2 regions of the Succiniclasticum sp. genome follow, and region 2 is predicted to be linked to the other one. Evidence: predicted binding sites of a transcription regulator. Region 2 holds the regulator's gene; the other holds the start of a gene.
What was found. The regulator HrcA, encoded in region 2, represses chaperone genes, less so after heat shock. The targets are predictions, from matches to a motif close to TGTTAGCACTCNNNTNANNNGAGTGCTAACA.
Positions count from the first base shown of each region.

Region 1 (12,279 bases), on a different contig from region 2:
CACCTGCGCAGCCGGGAACTGGTTTTATATACCCCTGAGTTCATTTCTGCCGTGGGAGATGCAGTTCTCACCAGAGGTGACAAGGTATTGCAGGCGCCCCGTGTTGATTACCATAGTGACAGAAAATTTGCGGAGACACTTGGCGGAGCGGCCAGGATTTCCGCTACAGACGGCAGTTGGTTGTCAGCCGGCAAGATTGTATACGATTTCAAAACCGGGCGGGCTGATGCTACTGGCGGGGTGGATATGATGAACAGCGGGAAGAAGATGACAGGATCTGCTGACAGGGCTGTCTACGACGGTCATGAAACCGGTTACATCGAACTGATCGGTAACGCCAGGCTGACCCAGGACGGCAACACTGTCACTGGTGATAAACTGCGCGTTACCAACCTGTCCGGTCCGGACAGCAGGACGCGTGCCAGTGGCAATGTGCGCATGGTGTACTATCCAAAACCCGCAGCAGATAAGGATGCGCCCGGCGACGAAAGGCTCCATGCCGGAGTACAGGGCAAAGACAGGGAACAAAAAGCAACGTCCCACACGGAGGATAAAACAGCTTGATTATTGAAACTAAGAATCTGGTAAAGATTTACGGACAACGGAAAGTGGTGAACAACGTAAGCCTGCAGGTTGAGCAGGGGACTATCGTCGGGTTACTGGGTCCCAATGGAGCCGGAAAGACAACGACCTTTTATATGGTCGTAGGAATTGCAAAGCCAGACTCCGGTACCGTGACCCTGGACGGGAAGGATATCAGTCAGCTTTCCATGTATCAGCGGGCCCGCCTGGGTATTGGCTATCTTCCGCAGGAAGCGTCTATCTTCCGGAAAATGACAGTAGAAGAGAACCTTCTTTCAATTCTGGAAACAACTTCTTTATCCCATGAAGAGCGACTAAAGAAAATGGAGGACCTTCTTGACGAGTTCGACATTGGTCATGTAAGGAACAGTGTGGGGACCGCGCTCTCCGGCGGCGAACGGAGGCGTGTGGAGATTGCCCGTTCCCTGGCTACAGATCCGGCTTTTATACTGTTGGACGAACCCTTTGCGGGAATTGATCCCATCGCAGTGGCAGATATTCAGAGCATGATCGCCCATCTGGCAAAGCGGGGGATCGGGATATTGATTACCGACCATAATGTACGGGAAACGCTCAGTATCGTGGACAAAGCCTATATCCTGGCAAGCGGCGAGGTACTGTTGCATGGCGACAGCGAAAGCATTGCCAACGATCCGGTGGCAAGAAAATATTACCTGGGCGAAAACTTTAAGATGTAGGGGGATAGCAATGCATTTACGGTTATTGGACAAATATGTACTGAAAGAATTGCTGTATCCTTTTGTCTTTGGTGTAGCATCGTTTTCCAGTATCTTCATTGCCAGCAGCTTGCTGTTTAAAATTGTGCAGTACATCACGACGTATGGGGCGCCAGTTTCGACAGTGGGCCGGCTGTTTCTTTACAGTCTCCCGGAAATCGTCAATTATACATTTCCCATGGCGGTGTTACTGGCGACGCTGATGGCTTTCGGCAAACTCTCCGGCAACAGTGAGATTGTGGCCATGAAATCCGGCGGTGTCAGTTATTACCGGATTGTAGCGCCGGTCATTGTTGTCGGCTTTGTAGTCAGTATTTTTTCGGTCATCTGGGCGGAAAAAGTGGTACCGCCTTCCAAACATGAAGCCAAACGGATCCTGGCTGTGGAAATACGCGGTAATGTGAAACCGAAAACGCAGGATCACGTAGTTATCAAGACTCTCAGCGGGAACACGCAACGCATCACGTATGCCCGGTCTTTTGACGAGAGTACGGGGGTCATGAGCAATGTTACCATTGAAGAATTTCAGAAAGAGAAGCTGTTCCGTGTGCAGACTGCAAAAATGGCTACCTGGAAAGACGACTCCTGGGTATTGGAGGATGGAACCATTTTTACCATAAATGACCAGGATGATGTTACTGACAAAGCAACTTTCAGCAAACAGGTGATCCCGCTGAATATAACACCAAGGGAAATCAACTGGGAACAGAAGAGTATAAACGAAATGACATTGGGGGAACTGCGGGGCTACATTAAGGTCTTGGAACGACAGAAACTGCCTACCTCTGATTTGTGGACAGAAATATATATGCGTTTTGCCATCCCTCTTGCCAGCTTTGTGTTCGCATTACTGGGAGCGCCCCTTGGAACACAGCGGCAGCGCAGCGGTTCTTCGATTGGTATGGGTATCAGCGTAATCGTCATCTTTATGTATTACGGAATTATGGCTTTTGCTACCGGCCTGGGAAAAGGAGGGGTCATTCCCCCTCTGTTGGCGGCTATGCTGCCTAATATTATATGCTTTATCGTCGGTATCTTTATGCTGAAGAGGGCGGATTATTGATACAGGATCCCTGAAATTGAATCTCACTTTGCTATTGATATAAAAATCTGGCTGCCCTCTTTATGCAAAGGAAGTTTGCATAAAGAAAGTTTGTTAAATAATTATTAAAGAAGGGAATAGTCCATGTTTGGTATACGGCTGATGTTTTTGTTAGCAGTAATGGGCGGACTCATCGCCTATATTGCAGACAAGTTGGGAAGTAAAATCGGGAAAAAGAAACTGAGTGTGTTCGGTTTGCGCCCTCATGATACCTCTGTGTTGCTGACTGTTCTTTCCGGCGTGCTGATTTCGTTGCTTTCTATCGGTATTCTGGCGATTTCTTCGGAAAGTGCGCGTACGGCGTTATTCGGGATGGAAAAGCTTCAGAATGAACTGCTCCGGCTTAATACGGAAAAAAGTACTGCAGAAGAAGAATACAACAAGGCCATGACTTCCTTGAAGGAAAAAAATGCAGCCATTACTGAGCTGGACGGAAAAATAAAAGATGCCAATGCAGCCAGAACCGAGGCAGAAAAGAATCTGCTTGCAGCTAATAACAGTCTGAATGAAGTACGGGGTCAGTATGAAGTTACCCGGGGCGCGCTGATTAATGCAAAAAATGAAGTACAGTCTCTGGCCGAAGCCAAAGATAAGCTGAATGAAGAAATAAAAGACCTTAAGCAGGAGACTGATAATCTGCAGAAAGGCCTTGCGTTCATGCGCGGCGGACAGATGATGTATCGAAGCGGCGAAGTAGTGTTTGCAGGGGTTTTGCATACTGGTTCAGAAGAAGAAAACCGTAACCAGATGAACTGGCTGATGGAAGGTGCCAATACAGCGGCAATGAACCGGATCGGACTCGATCCGAGCTCTAAGGCGGAAATCATTTGGGCGCAGCGCGATGAATTTGAGAGATTACTGAACCTGTTAGGGAAAGCAAAAGGCAACAACGTATTGATAAGGGTTCGTTCTCTTGCAAATACAGTTGTAGGACAACCAGTTCTGTGTGGGCTGGAGGTTATTCCCAACAAACTGATATTTAAAGACGGGACTAAAATCCACCAGAAGGTAATTGATACGACTGATAAACAACAGAGTCTGGATCATACATTTATGGGATTTTTACAGGAAGTGAATGAACGTTCCGTAAAAGAAGGAGTCATGCCGGATCCATTGACAGGCAAAGTGGGAAATTTGAGTGCAGTTACTATGGTAGATACGGTTACCAGAATGCAGCGTATGGGAGGAAAAGTCCGGCTAACGGCTTATGCCGACGGTAACATTACTACGGCGGGTCCTGTGGAATTGAAGCTTAAGTTAGAAAAAATTTCTGAATGACCTTAACAATCCTATGGATAAGTTAAAGAATACATATATTGCAAGTAAAAATGAGCAGATAACATGTTATTATCTGGGCATTGATCCGGGACGGGAAAAAACCGGTCTGGCATTGGTCAGCGGGGCTGGGGAGATTCTTGCCGTGCAGATTATCAGAACCCGGAATTTTTTGGAGGCCTTGCCGGAGTTTCTATATGATAAACTGAGAGTAGCGAATTTCTGGGCTTTACGCAATCAATTGCAGGGAATTGTATTAGGGGACGGAACAAACAGCGAAGAACACCGGCAGTGGATTGAAAAGGTACTGCCTGGATTTCCTCTTCATATAGTTGATGAAAAATATTCAACGGAAGAGGCCAGAGCTCTGTATTGGAAACTATTTCCTCCCAAAGGCTGGCGCAGTCTGATTCCGCTGGGGCTGCTCACACCGCCCGAACCCCTGGATGGATATGCCGCTGTGGTGCAGGTCAGGCGCTTTTTGCAACAGGAGCAGCCGGAAGAATAAATAAAACTCTTGGTAAGTAGAAAACACAGGCATAAAGTAATCACGCGGAAGCAGTATCGAGTTAAAATACAGGGGGCCAAACGGAAATGCGTTTTGCGAATCAGCCGGTAGAATCATTTATACAGGACCTTAATTCCACGATGCCTATGCCAGGCGGTGGCAGTGCCGCTGCCATCTGCGGAGCTATGGCAGCGGCTCTGGCGGGCATGTCGGCCCATATGACGACGGGCAAGAAAAAATTTGCAGCAGTAGAAGACAAGATGCAGGGGATTATTGCCGCGACGAAGGTCCTGCAGGAAGAGATGCTGGATATGGCCCAGGAAGATGCGGATATGTACACTCTGGTATTGCATGCTTACAAACTTCCAAAAAACACGGAAGAAGAAGCGGCCCGGCGGGAAAACGCCATTGAAGAAGCCAGCAAAGCTGCAGTTGTTGCGTCTTTAAAGGTGACAGGCGCCTGCGTGCGGATCATGAAACTGGCCTATACTACCGTAACGGAAGGAAATCCGATGATGGTAACAGACGGCTCGGCATCCGCCTTTCTGGCACGGGCCTGCCAGCAGGTGGCGGCCTATAATGTGCGGATCAACCTGCGGGGCGTGCAAGATAAAACGGTTGTGAAAGAGGCGGAGCAGTTGCTGGAACGTCATCTGTCTGAAGGAGAAAAGCTGCAGAAGGAAATATTGATGGAAGTAGAAAAGAGGTTATAATTCTCAGCCTTTGTATGGTCGGGACCGGAGGCATTTGAATAAATACAGCGTGTGTACCCAAAAGGTGCGGGAAACTGTTTGTTAAAGAAGGTTTAACAGGCGGGATAACATTATTTTGCACATGATAATGCGGATCAGGTTTGGAATGAAGTGTTAGTAGGTCGTTCTGAAAATGGTATTGGTCCGGGCCCTGTTGACAGAAACTTAAAATTTTATTATAATCCATATTGTACTTTCGGAGAGGTGGTCGAGTGGTTTAAGGCTCTGGTCTTGAAAACCAGCGAGGCTAATCACCTCCGTGGGTTCGAATCCCACCCTCTCCGCCACAGAAAAAAAGCAGACCAAAACGGTCTGCTTAATTTTTTTATCCCTACTTTGTTATATGCAGTTCCTGACTCTTGATACTGACGTTTGTTTCCGGAGGAATGGAACGGGTGATGAAGGTGTTGCCGCCAATCACAGAGTCGTGACCGATGACGGTTTCGCCGCCTAAGATGGAAGCACCGGAGTAGATGGTCACGTTGTCCTCGATGGTGGGGTGGCGCTTTTTACTGCGAAGGGTCTGACCGCCCCGGGTAGAAAGCGCGCCGATGGTGACGCCCTGGTAAATTTTAACATTGTCGCCGATGATGGTCGTTTCGCCCACTACGATGCCGGTGCCGTGGTCAATAAAAAAATAGCGGCCGATGGTTGCACCGGGATGGATGTCGATGCCTGTCTTGCTGTGCGCGTATTCAGACATGATGCGGGGCAACATAGGAACTTTCAAATCGTAAAATTCGTGTGCCAACCGGAACACCATGATAGCATACATGCCCGGATAACAAAAAATAATCTCATCTTTATTGAACGCCGCCGGGTCGCCGTCAAATTCAGCCTGCACGGACGTTTCCACCAGATCCCGTATCTTGGGAATGCGGGACAGGAATTCCATGGCGATTTCCTGCGCCTTGTCCATGGAGGTATGGTAATCGGCGTTACTGAACTCCGGAAGATACCGCAGGTACATGGAGATTTGCTTCGTCAGGTTAAACAGCACATCTTCAATCAGGGTCTGAAGATTATTTTCTGCTGTATAAAAATGAAAATTTTTGTTACGATAATATCCGGGGAACAGGATTTTCTGCAGTTTGTCCAAAATATCAACGACCACATCCATATCCGGGCTGGTGAAAGTGTTCATCTTGTCGATGGTGCGGCCCTGGCTATAGTCTTTTAAAATATCTGCAGTAAGTTTTTTGATTTTTGTTTCAATATTTTTCATTGATGCCTCCGTTAAAATCAACAATGCACCGGTTGCGTATTGTTTTTCTTACATTATAGCAGAGGTTTCGGCAATTTGCTATAAATTAATAAGAAAACTGAACTAGTGCTGTTTTCATAAATATTTATAAAAAATTTGACACAATTCGCGCTTTGTGATATCATATCTCAGTCTGGACGATTATGTCCGGCCCCAACCGCACAAGAAGGTTCCGTAAACCGCCACAGCGCAAAGCGAAACGTTCAGCTGCGTCGCTTCTGGCAACGCAACAGACACGCAGCATTGCGAAAGGCGTGGCGTACCGTAATTGGCGAGTCCAAGAAGAGGGAGGTGCAATGCATGTACGCAATTATCAAAACCGGCGGCAAACAGTACAAAGTAGCAGAAGGCGACGTTTTGAACGTAGAAAAGCTGGACGCTGAAAAAGGTGCTGAAGTCGTATTTGATGAAGTTCTGGCTATCGTCAACGATGGCGAAGTAACCGTTGGCAAACCGTTCATTGACGGCGCTAAGGTTACTGCTACCGTAGAAGAACAGGGCAAAGGCGAAAAGATTCTGGTTTTCAAATACAGAGCCAAAGTCAACTATCGCAAGCGTGCTGGTCATCGTCAGCCGTTTACTGCCGTTAAGATCAGCGGCATTCAGGCTTAACAGCAGGGAAAATTCCCGGCTTACCAGCGATGATTACAGTAGATTTATACAAGAACCGTAAAGGAGAGATTACAGGATTCCGGTCCCAGGGTCACGCCGGTGACGCACCGGCCGGGGAAAGCGTAATCTGTGCCTGGGTCTCTGCGGCAACGCAGATGGCTCTTGTAGGTTTGGAACAGCAACTGAAGTATCCCGTGGACTATCAGGTGGATACGGAAAAGGGTATGTTGCAGGTAATATTGCAGCGTACGCCTGACATAAAAAGCCAGTCCCTGCTGGGCAGTATGGAAATCGTGCTGTACCAGCTTGCTGAGCAATGTCCGCAAGATGTTCGAATTCGCGAACATGGAGGTGAAATGAATGTTTAAACTTATTCTGCAGTTACATGCACATAAAAAAGGTACCGGTTCTTCCCACAACGGTCGTGACTCCAATTCCCAGCGTCTGGGTACCAAAGCACACGACGGTAAGGTCGTAACCGCCGGCAGCATCATCGTGCGCCAGCATGGTACTCGTTTCCATGTGGGAAAAAATGTTGGCATGGGCCGAGATTATACTATCTATGCCAAGATTGCCGGTGTGGTTCGTTTCGGTCGTCATGGCCGTACCGAACGCATCATCAGCGTAGAGCCCCTGGAAGAAGCAAAAGAAGCGTAATATCGAAAAAGAAAACCCCGTTCCGTCATGGAGCGGGGTTTTTGTTATTTCGGTTGTCTTCCTAAAAGCGCTAAACCAACCGGTTTGCAGTTCTTAGCTAATTTATGTATTAAAACACCGGCCAGCAATGAAGTCAATAACACCAGTACATAAAACAACAGAACCGGTACCTGCGTCATGGAAAAGCCCAGCATACCGAACCACTGGTACCAGTAGTACAGGATCAGGGGATGGATCAGGTAGATGATCATGGAATATTCAGAGAGGACATCTAATGCCATGCAGGGTAAAGAGCGTTTGGCTTCCGGGCTGCTTTCTGCTGCTCCTGCTGCATCAGTACAGCATGTTTTTCTGTCCGTAGTATCTTCCTCCAGCTTTTCCAGCGCAGCGCTGAAGAACAGCAGCCAGCACACGGTATAAAGCAAACCTTCCGGAGTGAGTTGGGTCATGTATTTGCCGGGGATATCTTCCAGAGGGACACCTGACAACACATATTCCCTGAACTTCCAAACCAGCAGGGCGCAGGCTAACAGAAAAATGCCCAGGCTGGAAGTGAAGTGGCTTTGCAGGAAGGCACGGATCTGTTTCTGGTGGGCAGCGCACACACCGCCCAATACGAAAATAAAACCGTAAAACAAAGGCAGGTAGTTCATACGTTCATTCAGGAGACGGATGATCATGGCATGGCCCTGGGTCCAGAGGGGGTAGTTCCAGTAGGTTGCGCTCCAGTTATAGAGGGTGATCTGCAGTGCGGCCAGCACACCAAGGCTTAAAGCAATGCCGGAAGCGGATTTATTGCTGATCAATCGTACCATCCAGCGCCAAAAGGGCATGGAAAGATAAAAATACAGCAGGATCACCATAAAATAAATATGGTAACAGCCTTCCCCCAGTAAAAATTTTACAATAAGCACGGAAATTGAAAAGGAACGGTCTGGCCGGTACATGTCTTCCCACTGCCACAGGGCGATGTAAAAGAACGACCAGACGAAATAGGGCAGGCCTACCGTGATCAAGTGCTTTTTTATGAAACTGAGGTAATGGAAGGGCTTGTGCAGCGCATCATTACAGAACAGCCCAAACCCCGAAATAAAAAAGAAAACGGGGACAGCGAAGCGGGTGAATACCTGGAACAGCAGAAACAAATCCAGGCGCGGCGTGGAAGAAGCAAATACAAAAGGCCCGATGTGAATGCCGATAACTCCCAGCATGGCCAGTGCCCGCAGTCGGTCTACGACGATGTTGCGGTTTGACATAAAGATCCTCGATAATCAAAAACTACTTGATTAATGTCAATAGCTTATGACATACCATAGTTTATCACGCGTAATTGAAGATACATTTTTGATAATCAACGAATACTATTATATCAGACTTTACCGGGCAATACAAAAAAATCCGGTTATGGATATACCACAACCGGATTTAATGATTTAAGGGGGATTAACAAAAAGTTATTGGTCCGTTATCCTTCAATCGCGATGTACTTCTTGCCTTCCACAGCTTTCGGATCCTTCTTGGGGATGTTCAGCCGCAGGGTGCCGTCTTCGAATTTGGCTTTGATATCCTCCACCGTGATGGCATTGCCTACATAGAAGCTGCGGGTGCAGGAGCCGCTGTACCGTTCCTGACGGATGTACTTGCCTTCCTCATTCTTTTCGTCCTTGTCCAGAGACTTGGCCGCGGTGATGGTAAGGTAACCTTCATCCAGCTGTACCTGGATACCTTCCTTCTTGAAGCCGGGCAGGTCTACGATTACATCATAGCTGTCCTTGTTTTCCCGGATATCGGTCTTCATAATATTGGAAGCGTGTTTGCCATACAACGGGGAATGGCCTTTCCCAAAGAAGGCGTTGGCGTTCATCAGGCCGCTGTCGTTCATCCAGTCATCAAATAAGTTTTCTCCAAAAATGCTCGGTAACATCATAACTCATTCCTCCATTCGTTAAGGAAGCGGCTGTGCCGCAACCTTACTATAATAATTTAAAATTTGGTAACGTTGGGAAACACCGGGAACGGTATTGACTTTTTGACTTTTGTTTTTTAAATAAAAGGCCCTGAGGCCGGATTATTTCAAAAGCACTAGTCTGAAAGAAGCCATTCAATGGCTTTTCTCAATACTGCTTTCCTTGTTTCTGAACATACTATAACACATTTTGTTAGCACTGTCAATAGTTGAGTGCTAATTAATTTAAATTTCTTGTAAGATCGACAGGGAAGTGATATGATAGACGCATTATAAGTATACCTTCTTTTCCCCCTTTGTGGACTGTATTATAAGCAAAAATCCCTGGAAATCGGGGAAATATAACGGTTCATTACAACGAATGAATGAAAATATTATATTTTAATAGGAATAGAGTATGGCTTTTATTTAAATTTGGTATATAATATAATATTATACAGTAGGGGTTCCATTTGCCTGTTACTGTTCGATGTATATGGGGCAAAACTTTCATTTGGCGGCGCTCCTGATGTAAACGCATTCTGAAAAATGACGGAAGAAGCTCTCATCTGGCGGAGGCCGGCTGCTTTTCGGAATTGGACAACGCAGCTTTCATCTGGTTGCGGGCTGTCTTTTATTATATATACGAGGTGTTCTTATGACTGACAATTTCAAACCGCAGGATTTCGCTGGTGCGGCCCGGACAAAACGGGGTAATGCACCGGGAGAAAGATATGTGTCCTTCAAAGTGGGGATCGACATCGGGTCCACTACGATAAAAGTAGTGGTACTGGATGCTGAGGAACGTATTGTCTATAAGCACTATGCCCGGCATTTTTCCGACATCCCCAGTGCTCTGGTGACGAACCTGACCGCCCTGAAAAATGTAGTAGGTCCGTCCCGTTTCCGTTTCGCCCTCACCGGTTCTGCCGGCATGGGTATCGCCCAGCGGCTGCAGCTGCCTTTTGTACAGGAAGTTATCGCGGCGGCCACGGCAGTGAAAAAGCTGATCCCCCAGACTGACACCATGGTGGAGCTGGGAGGTGAAGACGCCAAGATCATGTATTTCGGCAGCGCGCCGGAAGAACGCATGAACGGTGTGTGCGCAGGAGGGACCGGCGCCTTTATCGACCATATGGCGGCCCTTCTGAATACGGATGCCAAAGGCCTTAACGAACTGGCGGCCAATGCCAAACGCATCTATACGATTGCATCCCGCTGCGGCGTATTTGCCAAAACGGACATCCAGGCGCTGATGAATGACGGCGCTTCCAAAGAAGACATTGCCAAATCTATTTTTCAGGCGGTGGTGAACCAGACTATCGGCAATCTGGCCCAGGGCCGGGAAATTAACGGCAATGTAGCTTTCCTGGGCGGACCTCTTTACTTCCTTCCGGAACTGAAGAAACGCTTCATCGAAACGCTGAAGATGGATCCGGAAAAAGTGGTCAGTGTGGAAGACGGCGCCTACTTTGTGGCGGTGGGTGCGGCCCTTTCCGAAGAGACCAAAGAGCTGGAGTTTAAAGATCTGACTGCCAACCTGGACAAAGCGGAAGCTGGTCACGGCATTACCCGGGACGAGCGGCTGGCCTTGTTCCGCAACACGGAAGAATACGATGCGTTCATCGAACGCCACAATAAAGATAAAGTGAAACGAGGCGATCTGGCTGCTTATGCCGGCCCTGTTTATGTAGGCATTGACGCCGGTTCCACCACTACCAAAATTGTGGCCATTGGCCGGAATAAGGAAATCTTATATACGGATTACGGCAGCAACCAGGGCTCGCCCCTGAAGATTGTCATCAAGGAACTGACAGGTCTTTATAAAGCCATGCCAGAAAAGGCATACATTGCTGGCTGTCTCACCACAGGCTACGGGGAGAAAATCGTTAAAGCAGCCCTCCATGCTGACGCAGGGGAAGTGGAGACATTTGCCCACTACAGGGCAGCTTACGAGTTCTGCCCGGAAGTCACCTGCGTGCTGGACATCGGCGGTCAGGATATGAAGTGTTTCCTCATCAACAACGGAAACATCGGCAAGATCACCCTCAATGAAGCCTGTTCCGCAGGCTGCGGTTCTTTCATTGAAAACTTCGCCCAGGGGTTGGGCATGACTGCCGCGGAATTCGCAGACAAGGCCATGGACAGTAAGACTCCGGTAGATTTGGGGACCCGTTGCACCGTGTTCATGAATTCCCGTGTGAAGCAGGCCCAGAAAGAAGGTGCGCCCTTGGCGGACATCTCTGCCGGTATCGGATTGTCCGTCATTAAAAACGCCCTGTTCAAGGTAATGCAGTTGAAAGATACCCGGGAGCTGGGAGACCACATTGTGGTGCAGGGCGGTACCTTCTATAACAATGCCGTGCTCCGCAATATGGAAAAACTGCTAGGCAGGGACGTGATCCGTCCTGACATCGCCGGCCTGATGGGTGCGTACGGTGCCGCCATCCTGTCTCTGGAACAGACGGAAAAGGAAACGGAAGAACAGCTTAATGCAGCGAAGGAAAAAGCTGCTGCTTCCCACCGTTCCACGTTGCTTCCCCTGGAAGCCCTGCAGAACTTCACCGTCACTACCAAGTCCTACCGTTGTAATGGTTGCGGCAACCATTGCCTTGTGACCATGCAGACGTTCCCCGACGGAGGCCGTTACTTTACCGGCAACCGCTGCGAACGGGGGGAGGGCAAACCAAAAAATAAGAACAAAGCGCCTAATATCTACGAATATAAATACCAGCGGCTGTTCAATTATCCCAATGTAATCGACCCGGCTGCCCAGGTAGCCTCTGCTGCCAGAAACGCGCAGCGCAGCCAGAAAGTGAACCAGCCCCGGGGCCGCATCGGTATC
Region 1 is NZ_DBMCWA010000010.1:82,701-94,979, forward strand. It holds gene ACZOWY_RS07135 (LptA/OstA family protein) at 1-564, shown strand, start outside; gene lptB (LPS export ABC transporter ATP-binding protein) at 561-1,280, shown strand; gene lptG (LPS export ABC transporter permease LptG) at 1,291-2,382, shown strand; gene ACZOWY_RS07150 (DUF3084 domain-containing protein) at 2,506-3,699, shown strand; gene ACZOWY_RS07155 (RuvC family protein) at 3,713-4,204, shown strand; gene ACZOWY_RS07160 (cyclodeaminase/cyclohydrolase family protein) at 4,291-4,917, shown strand; tRNA gene ACZOWY_RS07165 (tRNA-Ser) at 5,155-5,243, shown strand; gene epsC (serine O-acetyltransferase EpsC) at 5,288-6,181, opposite strand; gene rplU (50S ribosomal protein L21) at 6,521-6,832, shown strand; gene ACZOWY_RS07180 (ribosomal-processing cysteine protease Prp) at 6,862-7,200, shown strand; gene rpmA (50S ribosomal protein L27) at 7,193-7,489, shown strand; gene ACZOWY_RS07190 (acyltransferase) at 7,534-8,745, opposite strand; gene ACZOWY_RS07195 (Hsp20/alpha crystallin family protein) at 8,955-9,416, opposite strand; gene ACZOWY_RS07200 (acyl-CoA dehydratase activase-related protein) at 10,093-12,279, shown strand, end outside.
Region 1: the regulator HrcA is predicted to act here: its motif matches at 9,647-9,677, upstream of ACZOWY_RS07195 (Hsp20/alpha crystallin family protein).

Region 2 (12,279 bases):
TTTTGTCCAAAGCACAGAACCGTATCCAGATTGGCGAAAAGCTGACCAAGGGGTTAGGCGCAGGCGCCAATCCGGAAATCGGTCAGAAAGCCGCGGAAGAATCCAGGGAAGTCCTGATTGAGCAGCTGCGCGGCGCGGACATGGTTTTTGTTACCGCAGGTATGGGCGGCGGTACGGGAACCGGCGCGGCTCCCATTGTGGCAGAATGCGCCCGTGAAGCCGGCGCGCTGACAGTAGGCGTGGTCACCAAACCGTTTTCTTTTGAAGGAAAGCGCCGGATGAACCAGGCGGAAGCCGGTATCGTAAATTTAAAGGACCGCGTGGATACGCTGATTACGATTCCGAATGACCGGCTGCTGCAGGTAATTGACCGCAGGACCAGTATGCTGGATGCGTTCCGCATCGCGGACGATGTACTGCGTCAGGGCGTTCAGGGCATTTCCGATTTGATCTCCGTGCCCGGTCTGATCAACGCGGACTTTGCAGACGTAAAAACGATCATGTCGAATGCAGGTTCTGCCCTGATGGGGATTGGTACTGCAAAAGGTGAAAATGGTGCGGTTGAAGCGGCTGAGGCGGCTATCAAGAGCCCGTTGCTGGAAGCATCGATTGAAGGGGCCCGGGGCGTGTTGTTTAACATTACCGGCGGTAAAGACCTGACCCTGTTTGATGTGACGGAAGCTTCGAATATTATCACGGAAGCAGTGGATCCGGATGCCAATATTATCTTCGGTGCGGTCATCGACGAAAAACTGGATGATGAAATCCGCGTAACCGTTATTGCTACCGGTTTTAACGGAAAGAATCCGGTTTTGACGGGACAGGCGCCTATCAAGATGGCTGGTACTAAAATGACGCAGCGTCAGACCACTCCTAAACCGGCTGCTCCTAAGCCGGCCGTTCAGAAACCGCAGCAGCCGGCGCCTGCGGCGGGGCAAAAGCCAATCATTAATCCTTCCCCGTTTGGTTCAACACCGGAAGTTCCGCCCTGGATTCGCTGAGTATGTAAAATAACACGCGGCAGTGTAATACTGCCGCTTTGTTATATTCTGTCTCCGGCTTTGTTCTTTTTATATTCCGTAAGGAAAGGAATGTGTACCTATGAGATGTCCGTTTTGTTCTTTTGAAGACAGTCGTGTCATTGACTCCCGGTCTGTGGAAAACGGCGCGTCGATCCGCCGCCGCAGGGAATGCCCGCAATGTAGCAGGCGCTTCACGACCTATGAAAAATACGAAGAGACTCCGCTGGTGGTTAATAAAAAAGATGGGCGGAGGGAATTGTTTGACAGCTCAAAACTGTTTAACGGGCTCCTGAAAGCTTTTGAAAAACGCCCTGTTTCTGTAGAGACCATTCAGGATATGGCGCATGAAATTGAAAGGGAACTGCGCCTGAAAGGGGAATCGGAAGTGACCAGCCGGGAAATTGGGGAGCTGGTCATGGAGCATCTGGAAAAAACGGATCAGATTGCCTATGTACGCTTCGCCTCGGTTTACCGGCAGTTTGCGGATGTGCAGAACTTTATGCAGGAACTGCAGCGGATCATGGCAAACAATAAAAAAGAAGAAAGTAAGAAATAACTGGTTTCTCATATAATAAAAAGCACCGATAGTTATCGCCCGGCAGTTCCATGCAAAGTATATGGAAGAAGGGAGACAATTATCGGTGCTTTAATATTAAGGAAACAAAAAAACCTGCCTACATGGTAAGCAGGATAATTTTGTAAGCACAATTACTGTACCTTGTTCACTTTTTTAGCCAGTTTAGATTTTTTGCGGGCAGCAGCATTTTTGGAAATAACACCGCTCTGGGCCGCTTTATCCAGCAGGCTGGAAGCGTTCTTTAACGTTACTTCGGCTTCTGCTTTATTTCCTTCAGCAACCTGTGCTTCTACTTTTTTTGCAGCAGTACGAACAGCGCTCTTTTCAGCTGCGTTTTTTGCGCGACGTTCAGCATCGGTCTTTACGCTGCGGATAGAGGATTTAATGTTAGGCAATGGATTCACCTCCTACAAATAACTTTTACCAAAGTATTTTACCACGTGCGTTTACTTTATGCAAGCTGATTTTACAGAGATGTATTCAAAATCCCAAAATATTTTACCACAAAAAGCCAAATATACGATATAATATCAAAGAAACGATGAAAACAGGATAGACATCTGTGTGTTTTCAACAGCTATCCTGCCAGATCAAAGGCTGCTTCAGCTTTTCTATTGAAGCAGCGGATCCATATACAGAAAGGAGCGGCATAAGCCGCAAAGATCATATGCAGAAAGACCATATCCGTAATTTTTCGATTATCGCACATATCGACCACGGCAAATCCACACTGGCCGACCGGCTGATCGAGATGACCGGCACCTTATCCAAACGGGAGATGGAAGAACAGATCCTGGATTCCATGGACCTGGAACGGGAGCGGGGCATCACCATCAAGGACCAGGCGGTGCAAAGCATCTACCGTGCCAAAAACGGGGAAGACTACATGCTGAATTTTATCGATACCCCCGGGCATGTTGACTTCAATTATGAAGTGTCCCGTGCGTTGGCAGCCTGCGAAGGCGCGCTGCTGGTCATTGACGCCAGCCAGGGCATCGAGGCCCAGACGCTGGCCAATACGTACCTAGCGTTAGATAATAATCTGGAAATCATTCCTGTCATCAACAAGATCGACCTGCCCAGCGCTGACCCGGACAAAGTGCGTAAGGAAATTGAAGATGTAATAGGCATAGACGCCAGCGAGGCGGTGCTGTGCAGCGCCAAGACCGGGGAAGGGGTAGAGGATATCCTGGAAGCTATTGTCCAGCGGATTCCCGCCCCGGAAGCAGATGACGACAAACCGTTGAAAGCACTGGTGTTTGATTCTAAATTTGACTCCTACAAAGGTGTGCTTTTATATTTACGTGTCTATGACGGAACGATCCGCAAGGGCATGAAGATTGAAATGATGGCCACCGGCGCTACCTATGAAGTGACGGAGGTGGGCGTGTTCAAACCGTCTCCGGTGAATGTGGATGTGCTGCGGGCCGGCGAGGTAGGTTTTCTGGCCGCAGCAATCAAAACGGTGGGCGAGGCCCGGGTAGGCGACACGGTGACGGATGCGGTCCATCCCGCCGACGAACCGCTGCCGGGCTATCGCAAAGCTACGCCCATGGTGTTCTGCGGTCTGTATCCGGTAGAAAATACGGATTACGATAATCTGCGGGACGCATTGGAAAAACTTCATCTGAATGACGCATCCCTGCTGTTTGAACCGGAGACATCCACGGCGTTAGGCTTTGGGTTCCGTTGCGGCTTTCTGGGCCTGTTGCACATGGATGTCATCAAGGAAAGACTGGAACGGGAATATAAGTTAGACCTGATCACCACCGCGCCGAACGTGGTGTATCAGATCAATAAAACTAACGGGGATATCGAACTGGTGGATAACCCTTCCGCGTTTCCGGATCCGACCGTGATTGCAGAGGTTGCAGAACCCTACGTTACAGCGACTATCATCGTTCCGAAAGATTACGTTGGGGCGGTTATGGAATTATCCCAGGAAAAACGCGGGGAATATCAGAACATGACCTATCTGGACGAGGAGCGGGTCATGATCCATTATTCGCTGCCGCTTTCCGAAATCATTTACGATTATTTTGACCGGCTGAAAAGCTGCAGCCGGGGGTACGCGTCCCTGGATTACGAATTGTCCGGCTATAAACCCAGCGATCTGGTGAAGGTGGACATCCTCCTGAACGGAGATCAGGTGGACGCGCTGGCGGCCATCGTACACCGGGATAATGCCCAGGTGCAGGGCCGCAAGCTGGTGGAACGGCTGCGCAGCCTGATCCCCCGCCAGCAGTTCTCCATTCCGGTGCAGGCGGCCATCGGCAATAAAGTCATCGCCCGGGAAGACGTGGCGGCGCTGCGCAAAGACGTGCTGGCCAAATGCTATGGCGGCGACATCAGCCGGAAACGCAAGCTGCTGGAAAAACAGAAAGCCGGTAAAAAACGCATGAAGCAGGTGGGCACGGTGGAACTGCCCCAGGAAGCCTTCATGGCGATTTTAAGCATGGATAAAAAGAAATAAAGAAAACGCCGCACCGTTTTGATTGTGCGGTGTTTCCTGAATGGCGGAGTAAGCAATGGAACGCTGGGAACAATTCCAAGGGGTATATGTACATACCCCTTTTTGTTTGCAAAAATGTTTATACTGTGATTTCCCATCCTATGCGGGATTTCCGGAAGAGGTGCGGCAGCAGTATGTGGATGCGCTGTGCAGGGAAATCGAAGTTCGCTCGTTGCAACGGGAGTTACCTGTTGCCAAAGGGGCGACGGTTTATTTTGGCGGGGGAACGCCGACCGTTCTTTCCGTGGAACAAATTCAGAAAATCGTTGCCTGTCTGAAACAGTGCGACTGGTGGAATGATCCGGCAGAAGCGACCATTGAAGCGAATCCCGGAACCGTGGATGCGGAAAAGCTGTGTGCCCTGCGTGAAATTGGATTTGACCGGATTAGTTTGGGCGTGCAGTCGCTGCAGGACAACGAGTTGCGGGCGCTGGGCCGGATCCATACGGCGGAGCCGGCTGTCCGGGCGGTGAAAGAGGCAAAGCAGGCTGGCTTTTCACGAATTAACGTGGATCTGATGTCGGGCATACCAGAGCAGACGCTGGAGTCGTTCCGTAACACGCTGGACAGGATATTACATTTAGATTTGTCTCATGTTTCCGTGTACAGCCTTATCCTGGAAGAAGGGACGCCGTTGGAAAAGCTGGTCGCAGAGGGTAACGTCATATTGCCGGATGAAGAAGCATCATATAATATGTATGAAATGACAACGGACGTTTTGGCCAGAGCAGGCCTGCAGCGGTATGAAATTTCCAATTACGCAGTGCCGGGGCAGGAGTCGCTGCACAATACGGTGTATTGGCATTACGAACCTTACGCTGCATTCGGCGTGGGCGCCTGTACGTTTAACAGAAAAGAACGACGGACGAATACGACTGATGTGCTGCAATATATTCAAGAATCAGCTAACCTATCGCTATCTGCTCTCAAAACTGACAGCGGCCTGTGGCAAACCGAATCCCTTGACCGTAAAACACAGGTCAGTGAAGCTATGATTATGGGTCTGCGTATGACTGAAGGCGTGAACCTGCAGAAAATACAGCAACGATTTGGTATCGATATATTGGAAAGTTATGGTAAGGATATTCAGACTCTGCTGGACAGGAAGATGGCAGAATGCGAAGGTAGAATGCTGCGTCTGACTCCATACGGTATGCAATACGGCAACCGGGCTTTTGAAGCATTTATTTGAGGTGAATGCAGGCGTTTTTTCTTTCCAACAGGACGTTCTGTTCCCAAACTATGAAGTTTGTGTGAATTGCATGGTAAAAAATAAAAATTTTACTTTTTGACTATTGACATTCTTTCGGTCCGGTGCTATTCTTACATTGTGAAAGATGTTAGCACTCTACGTATATGAGTGCTAACAAATACAGAAACATGAAGGAGGCCTGAAACAAAAGCCTCCTGAACCAAGATGAGGTGGGATTATGTTAAACGACCGTAAACGGAAAATCCTGCAGATCATCATCGAAGATTATATTGAAACTGCGGAACCGGTGGGTTCGCGAACCATTGCCCGCAAACATAACCTGGGGCTGAGTCCGGCCACCATCCGTAATGAGATGAGCGATCTGGAACTGTTAGGCTACCTTGAGCAGCCCCATACCTCGGCAGGGCGTGTTCCTTCGGCGCAGGCGTACCGCCTGTACGTGGATTCCATGAAGGAAGAACCCGGCGTGCTGACGGAAAATGATATGGCGCTGATCAACAGCTGGTATAAAGAACGCATCCGCAACATGGATGACATTTTTAAATCCACGGCCAAGATCCTGTCCCGTATGACCCAGAATGTTTCGCTGGTTCTGGCAAACAAGAAATCTACGGCCCGGTTCAAGTATCTGAAATTCCTCCCGTTGAATGATAACCAGGCAATCCTGTGTATCGTCACGGACGATGGGGCCATGGACAACGGGCTCATCGACATTCCCGCGGGGATGTCTTCCGGTGAGCTGGATTACCTGTCCGGGAAGATGAGCAACCTGTTGGAAGGCAAACCGCTGACGGAAATCACGGGAGATAAATTGCAGGAAGTATATTCGGCGGTGTCACAGGATGAAGTGATGCTGGCTTCCCTGAAGAAAGCTATCGGCCAGATTGTCGCGAAGAACAGCGAGCAGAAGGTGTTCCTGGGTGGCGCCAAGCAGCTGCTGAACCAGCCGGAGTTCCAGGATGTAAGCCGGGTGAAAGACCTGCTGGGGATTCTGGAAGAAGAAAAAGTGGTAAAAGATATCCTGAGTGCCGGGGATGATTCCGGACTGAAGGTGACCATCGGCAGCGAGAACAAGTTCACCGGCATCAAAGACTGCAGCATGGTGCAGGCCACCTACCGGCTGAACGGGCAGATCGTAGGGACCATGGCGGTGCTGGGACCTACCCGGATGGAATACCGCAAGGTCATCGCGGTGATGAATTATCTGCACAAATATCTGGAAACAATTTTAAAAAATCCGGAATGACTTTGCAGTTGCGCCGGCTTCCGGAGGAATTGGTAGCGTTGTCAGGAAGCGCGGACGGATTGCGAGAGAACCTTTCGTGAGAAAGCATCATTTATAATAGATTGTCTGAACAGAAAGAAACCCAAAAGGAGGAACTGTGTTGTTTAACAGGAAGAGTGAAGAAGAAATCCGGGAACAGGCTGACCCGAATCTGAACGAAACGGTGCAGAACGGAGAGGAAACCGTAACCGGCAACGCGCCGGAACAGGCGGAAGCCCCGGGAACCGGAAACGGGGAAGGGACGGCTGGAAATTCTGCAGAGGAAACAAAGCAGGAGGAAGCAACGGAAGAAACGCTGGAGGATGTACAGGCGAAACTGACGGCTACGGCGGCCCTGCTGAAAACAAAAGAAGAAGAAGCAACGGAAATGAAGAACCGGCTGCTCCGTCTTCAGGCAGATTTTGATAATTTCCGCCGCCGCAATACGGCCGAGCGGGAAGAGCTGGCCACCTATGTGACCATCAGCGTGGTCAACAAGTTTTTACAGATTCTGGATAACTTTGAACGGGCTGAAGCCGCAGCAGCCAACGCCGTTGATGTGCAGAGCGTGGTAGACGGCATGGCCGGCATCCAGAAACAGTTTGTAAAAACGCTGGAAGATCTGGGCGTGAAAGAGATTCCGGCCCAGGGCGAAAAGTTCAACCCCAATTTCCACGAAGCGGTGATGCGGGGGCAGAACCCGGAACTGGAAGAAGATACCATCGATATGGTTTTTGAGAAAGGCTACCAGCTCCACGACAAGGTGGTGCGCCACAGCAAGGTGCGCGTCATCAGCAACGAGTAACATTTTAATTCAGTTAAAAATTTAAGGAGGAATACATCATGTCTAAAGTAATTGGTATTGACTTAGGTACTACGAACTCTGTTGTAGCAGTAATGGAAGGCGGCGAACCTACCGTCATCACGAACCCGGAAGGCAGCCGCCTGACTCCTTCTGTAGTCGGTTTCACGAAAGACGACCAGCGGCTGGTTGGCCAGATGGCAAAACGTCAGGCAATTTCCAACCCCACACGTACCGTAAGCTCCATTAAACGGCACATGGGCGAAGCCGGTTACCGTGTGGAGATCGGCGACAAGAAATACTCCCCGGAAGAAATCTCCGCCATGATCCTGCAGAAACTGAAAGCAGATGCGGAAAAGTATCTGGGCGAGACGGTAAGCCAGGCGGTCATCACCGTACCGGCGTACTTCTCCGATTCCCAGCGCCAGGCAACCAAAGACGCCGGCAAGATCGCCGGCCTGGAAGTGCTGCGTATCATCAACGAACCGACCGCGGCTTCCCTGGCATACGGTATTGACAAGACCGACGACCATACCATCCTGGTGTATGACCTGGGCGGCGGCACCTTCGATGTCAGCATCCTGGAACTGGGCGACGGCGTATTTGAAGTAAAAGCTACCAACGGCGACACCCATCTGGGCGGCGATGACTTCGATAACCGCATCATGGACTGGATGGTTGCGGAATTCAAGAAAGAAAACGGCATCGACCTGTCCAACGACAAGATGGCGATGCAGCGTCTGCGTGAAGCAGCGGAAAAAGCCAAGATCGAACTGTCCAGCATGGTGACCACCAACATCAACCTGCCGTTTATCACCGCAGGCGCTGACGGCCCGAAACATCTGGACATGAACCTGACCCGCGCCAAATTTGAAGAAATGACGTCGGACCTGGTAGAACGGACCATTGGACCCACCAAGCGTGCGCTGAGCGACGCAGGCCTCTCCGCCAGCGATATCAACAAGGTTATCCTGGTTGGCGGTTCCTCCCGTATCCCGGCGGTACAGGAAGCCATCAAACGCGTCATGGGCAAAGAGCCTACCCGCAATGTAAACCCGGATGAATGCGTAGCCATCGGCGCTGCCATCCAGGCCGGCGTACTGGCAGGCGAAGTAAAAGACGTACTGCTGCTGGACGTAACCCCGCTGTCTCTGGGCATTGAAACCCTGGGCGGCGTGTTCACCCGCATCATCGACCGCAATACCACCATTCCGACTTCCCGGAAGCAGGTATTCTCCACGGCAACGGATAACCAGCCTTCGGTTGATATCCACGTGCTGCAGGGCGAACGCGACATGGCGGCGGACAACAAGACCTTGGGCCGTTTCGAACTGGGCGGCATCCCGGCAGCTCCCCGCGGAGTTCCGAAGATTGAAGTGGCGTTTGATATCGATGCCAACGGTATCGTAAACGTAAGCGCCAAAGACCTGGGCACCGGCAAGGAACAGAAGATCACCATCACTTCTTCCGGCACCCTGAGCAAGGACGAAGTAGACCGGATGGTGAAAGAAGCGGAAGCCAACGCGGAAGCGGACAAGAAACGCAAGGAAGGCGTAGAGGTTCGCAACCAGGCCGACTCCCTGATCTACCAGGCGGAAAAGACCATCAAAGATATGGAAGGCAAAGGCAAGGACGACCTGATTGCTAAAGTAAAATCCGCAATGGATACCTTGAAAGAAGACCTGAAGGGCAACGACAACGACAAGATCAAAGCGGACACCGAAGCGCTGACCAAACCGTTGTATGAACTGTCCGCCGAACTGTATAAGCAGGCGGAAGCCAACAAGGGCGACGCAGGTGCTGCAGGCGCAGCCGGTGCACAGGGTGCAGGCGAAAGCAAAAAGCCCGAAGACGATGTAGTTGACGCGGAAGTTGTTGACGATAAGAAATAACAGCAGCGAGATGGGATGGAACAATGGCTGAAAAGAGAGATTTTTATGAGGTGCTCGGCGTCGCGAAAGACGCCAGCGCCGATGATATTAAAAAAGCATATCGCAAGCTGGCACGCAAGTACCATCCTGATTTGAACAAGGATAATCCGGAAGCCGCTGAAAAGTTCAAGGAATGCAGCGAGGCGTATAGCGTCCTTTCGGATGAGCAGAAGCGTGCCCAGTATGACCAGTTCGGCATGGCGGCCTTTGAAAATGGCGGCGCAGGCGCCGGAGGCTTCAACGGGTTTGAAGGCTTTGGCGGATTCGGCGCAGGCGGTTTTGGCAACGGTATGGAGGACATTTTCGATATGTTCTTCGGCGGTGCCGGCGGACGCAGGGGAGGCCAGGCCAACAACGGGCCCCAGAAGGGCAGCGACCTGCGCTTTGACCTGAACCTGTCCTTCGAAGAAGCGGCCTTTGGTGTGGAAAAGGAGATTTCCCTGTACCGGGACGAGACCTGCGACCACTGCCACGGCAACGGCGCGGAACCCGGTTCCAAAGTAGAGACCTGTCCGGACTGCCACGGCACCGGTCAGATCCGCGTGGTGCAGAACACCATGCTGGGTCAGATGCAGACCGTGCGGCCCTGTCCCAAGTGCCATGGGGAAGGCAAGATTATTTCCAACCCTTGTCATGAATGCCGCGGCACAGGTACGGTTAAAAAGCAGAAGAGCCTGAAGGTAAAAGTCCCGGCCGGTGTGGCGGACGGTTCCCGTCTGCGGGTAGCCAACGAAGGAGCCGCCGGCGCCAAGGGCGGACCCAACGGCGACCTGTACGTGTATCTGTTCGTGAAGCCTCACAAGTTCTTCGAACGGGACGGCAACGATGTGTACTGCGAAGTACCAATCAACATCGTGCAGGCTTCTTTGGGCGCGGAAGTGGAAGTGCCCACCCTGGACGGCAAGGTTGTCATGAAAGTTCCGGAAGGAACCCAGCCGGGCCGGGTGATGCGCCTGCGGGGCAAGGGTATTCCGAGGCTGCGGGGAACCGGCCGGGGCGACCAGTTGGTACGGATCAAGGTCGTGGTGCCTACGAAGCTTACCGAACGGCAGAAAGCGGTGCTGCGTAACTTTGCCGATGTGGCCAAGGACAACATCAACCCGGAAGAGAAAGGGTTCCTGGACAAAATTAAAGATTTGTTTAAGTAAGAAAGCAATTGATACGGCTTGCAGTTAAATGCAGGCCGTATTTTTTGTGTATTACAAATGTCGGGCAAACTTGTAAAATATGGTGTAAAGCCTGTAAAAATGTAGACTTGGCGATAAAATTTATGATAAAATACCAATAGAACAACATGGGAATAATAAGCAAGATAATACGTAAGATAATACGCAAGATGAGGTGACGAAGTTGGAGCATTATATTCCGCCGTATACAATATCAGACAAAATGCTTGCACTCGTTTCCTCAATTTCCGAAAAGGTTGGGAAGATTACTGTTCACAAAGAGTTTGAATCGAAACCGCATCTACGGAAAAGCAACCGGATCCGTTCCATTCATTCTTCTTTGAGGATTGAAGCGAATTCCCTTTCATTAAATGAGGTCAGAGATGTAATCAATGGGCATCTTGTTCTTGGCGATCAAAAGGAAATACAGGAAGTAAAGAACGCATTCAAGGCGTATGAGAATATAGAAAAGATTAACCCTGCGAGCATCAGGGATCTGAAAGCTGTTCACAAAATTATGACGTACCGTACGGTAGCGGAATCAGGCGATTTCCGTAAAGGGGAGGAGGGTGTTTTTTCCGGCGGCAGGTGTATATTTGTCTGCCCGCCGCCTAATATGGTAAACAGTCTGATGAATGATCTGCTTTTGTGGTTGAAAACAAATGAAGGAAAAGTTCACCCACTGATTATAGCGGCGGTGTTCCATTATGAGTTTGTGTTTATCCATCCGTTTGCAGACGGAAATGGAAGGATGGCCAGGCTGTGGCATACGGTTATTTTATACAGGTGGAGAAAAGTGTTTGCATATATTCCGCTGGAGAGCCAGATCGAACGGTTTCAGGAAGCGTATTATGACGCCATTGCACGGTGCCATGTGAACGGGAATTCGGATGTGTTTATAGAGTTCATGCTTGACATGATTGATCAGATTCTGGATGAGATTATCGTTCAGGTCCAAAAAACTGACACCAAGACTTCCCAATATGTTAAGCGCATGCTGGCCTGTATGGAGTTCGAGATTCCGTATACGGCAAAGGAAATCATGGAAGCATTGGGATTAAAGTCGAAAGAGACTTTCCGGAAGAATTATATGAACCCTGCTATGGAACAGGGGCTGGTCAGGATGACTTTGCCTGATAAACCAAACAGCAGGAACCAGAGATATATAAAGCAGTAGTTCCCCTGTTAAAAAAATTGGTCATTCCAATGACCAACTTTTTTACGGAAACCAGCATGGATACAGGGGTTTCGCCCCAGTGTTTCTTAATATATAAAGAGTGACAGTTTGTATGTCTGTACAGGCGAAGCCGAAAGATACAACTGTCAAACTGCAAGTTACGCAGGGGTACTAAGTTTTCCCCGCCGAAACAGGGGTTTTACATTTTCCGGGGGCGCCTTCCGGATAAATTAATGATTAAATAAGTTGCTCTGCAAGGTATACTATAGTAAGCGCGGCTGGCAGCGATTGAGGCGAAGCTGGGGAAATAATATATAAAAATTTCACACAGGCGCGGCTTGCAACAACAGGATGCGCCGTTTTATTTTCCGCAATTACAGGAATCTGTGTTATAATAAACCATATATTGTTTTTGCGAGAGGTTCCTATGCACCGTTTTTTTATTCCGAAGCCTTTTAAAAATGAAATGCAGATTACCGGGCAGGATGCCCACCACATTATTGATGTGCTGCGAATGGGTCCCGGCGGCCGGTTGCAGGTGGTGGCGGACGACGGGATCAGTTTTGTGGGGGAAATTACCGCCGCTGCTGCCAATGTGGTGACTGTTGCAGCCTG
Region 2 is NZ_DBMCWA010000012.1:57,785-70,063, reverse strand. It holds gene ftsZ (cell division protein FtsZ) at 1-1,001, shown strand, start outside; gene nrdR (transcriptional regulator NrdR) at 1,102-1,578, shown strand; gene rpsT (30S ribosomal protein S20) at 1,731-1,994, opposite strand; gene lepA (translation elongation factor 4) at 2,267-4,072, shown strand; gene hemW (radical SAM family heme chaperone HemW) at 4,128-5,303, shown strand; gene hrcA (heat-inducible transcriptional repressor HrcA) at 5,542-6,570, shown strand; gene grpE (nucleotide exchange factor GrpE) at 6,710-7,393, shown strand; gene dnaK (molecular chaperone DnaK) at 7,432-9,282, shown strand; gene dnaJ (molecular chaperone DnaJ) at 9,306-10,469, shown strand; gene ACZOWY_RS08025 (Fic family protein) at 10,711-11,664, shown strand; gene ACZOWY_RS08020 (16S rRNA (uracil(1498)-N(3))-methyltransferase) at 12,092-12,279, shown strand, end outside.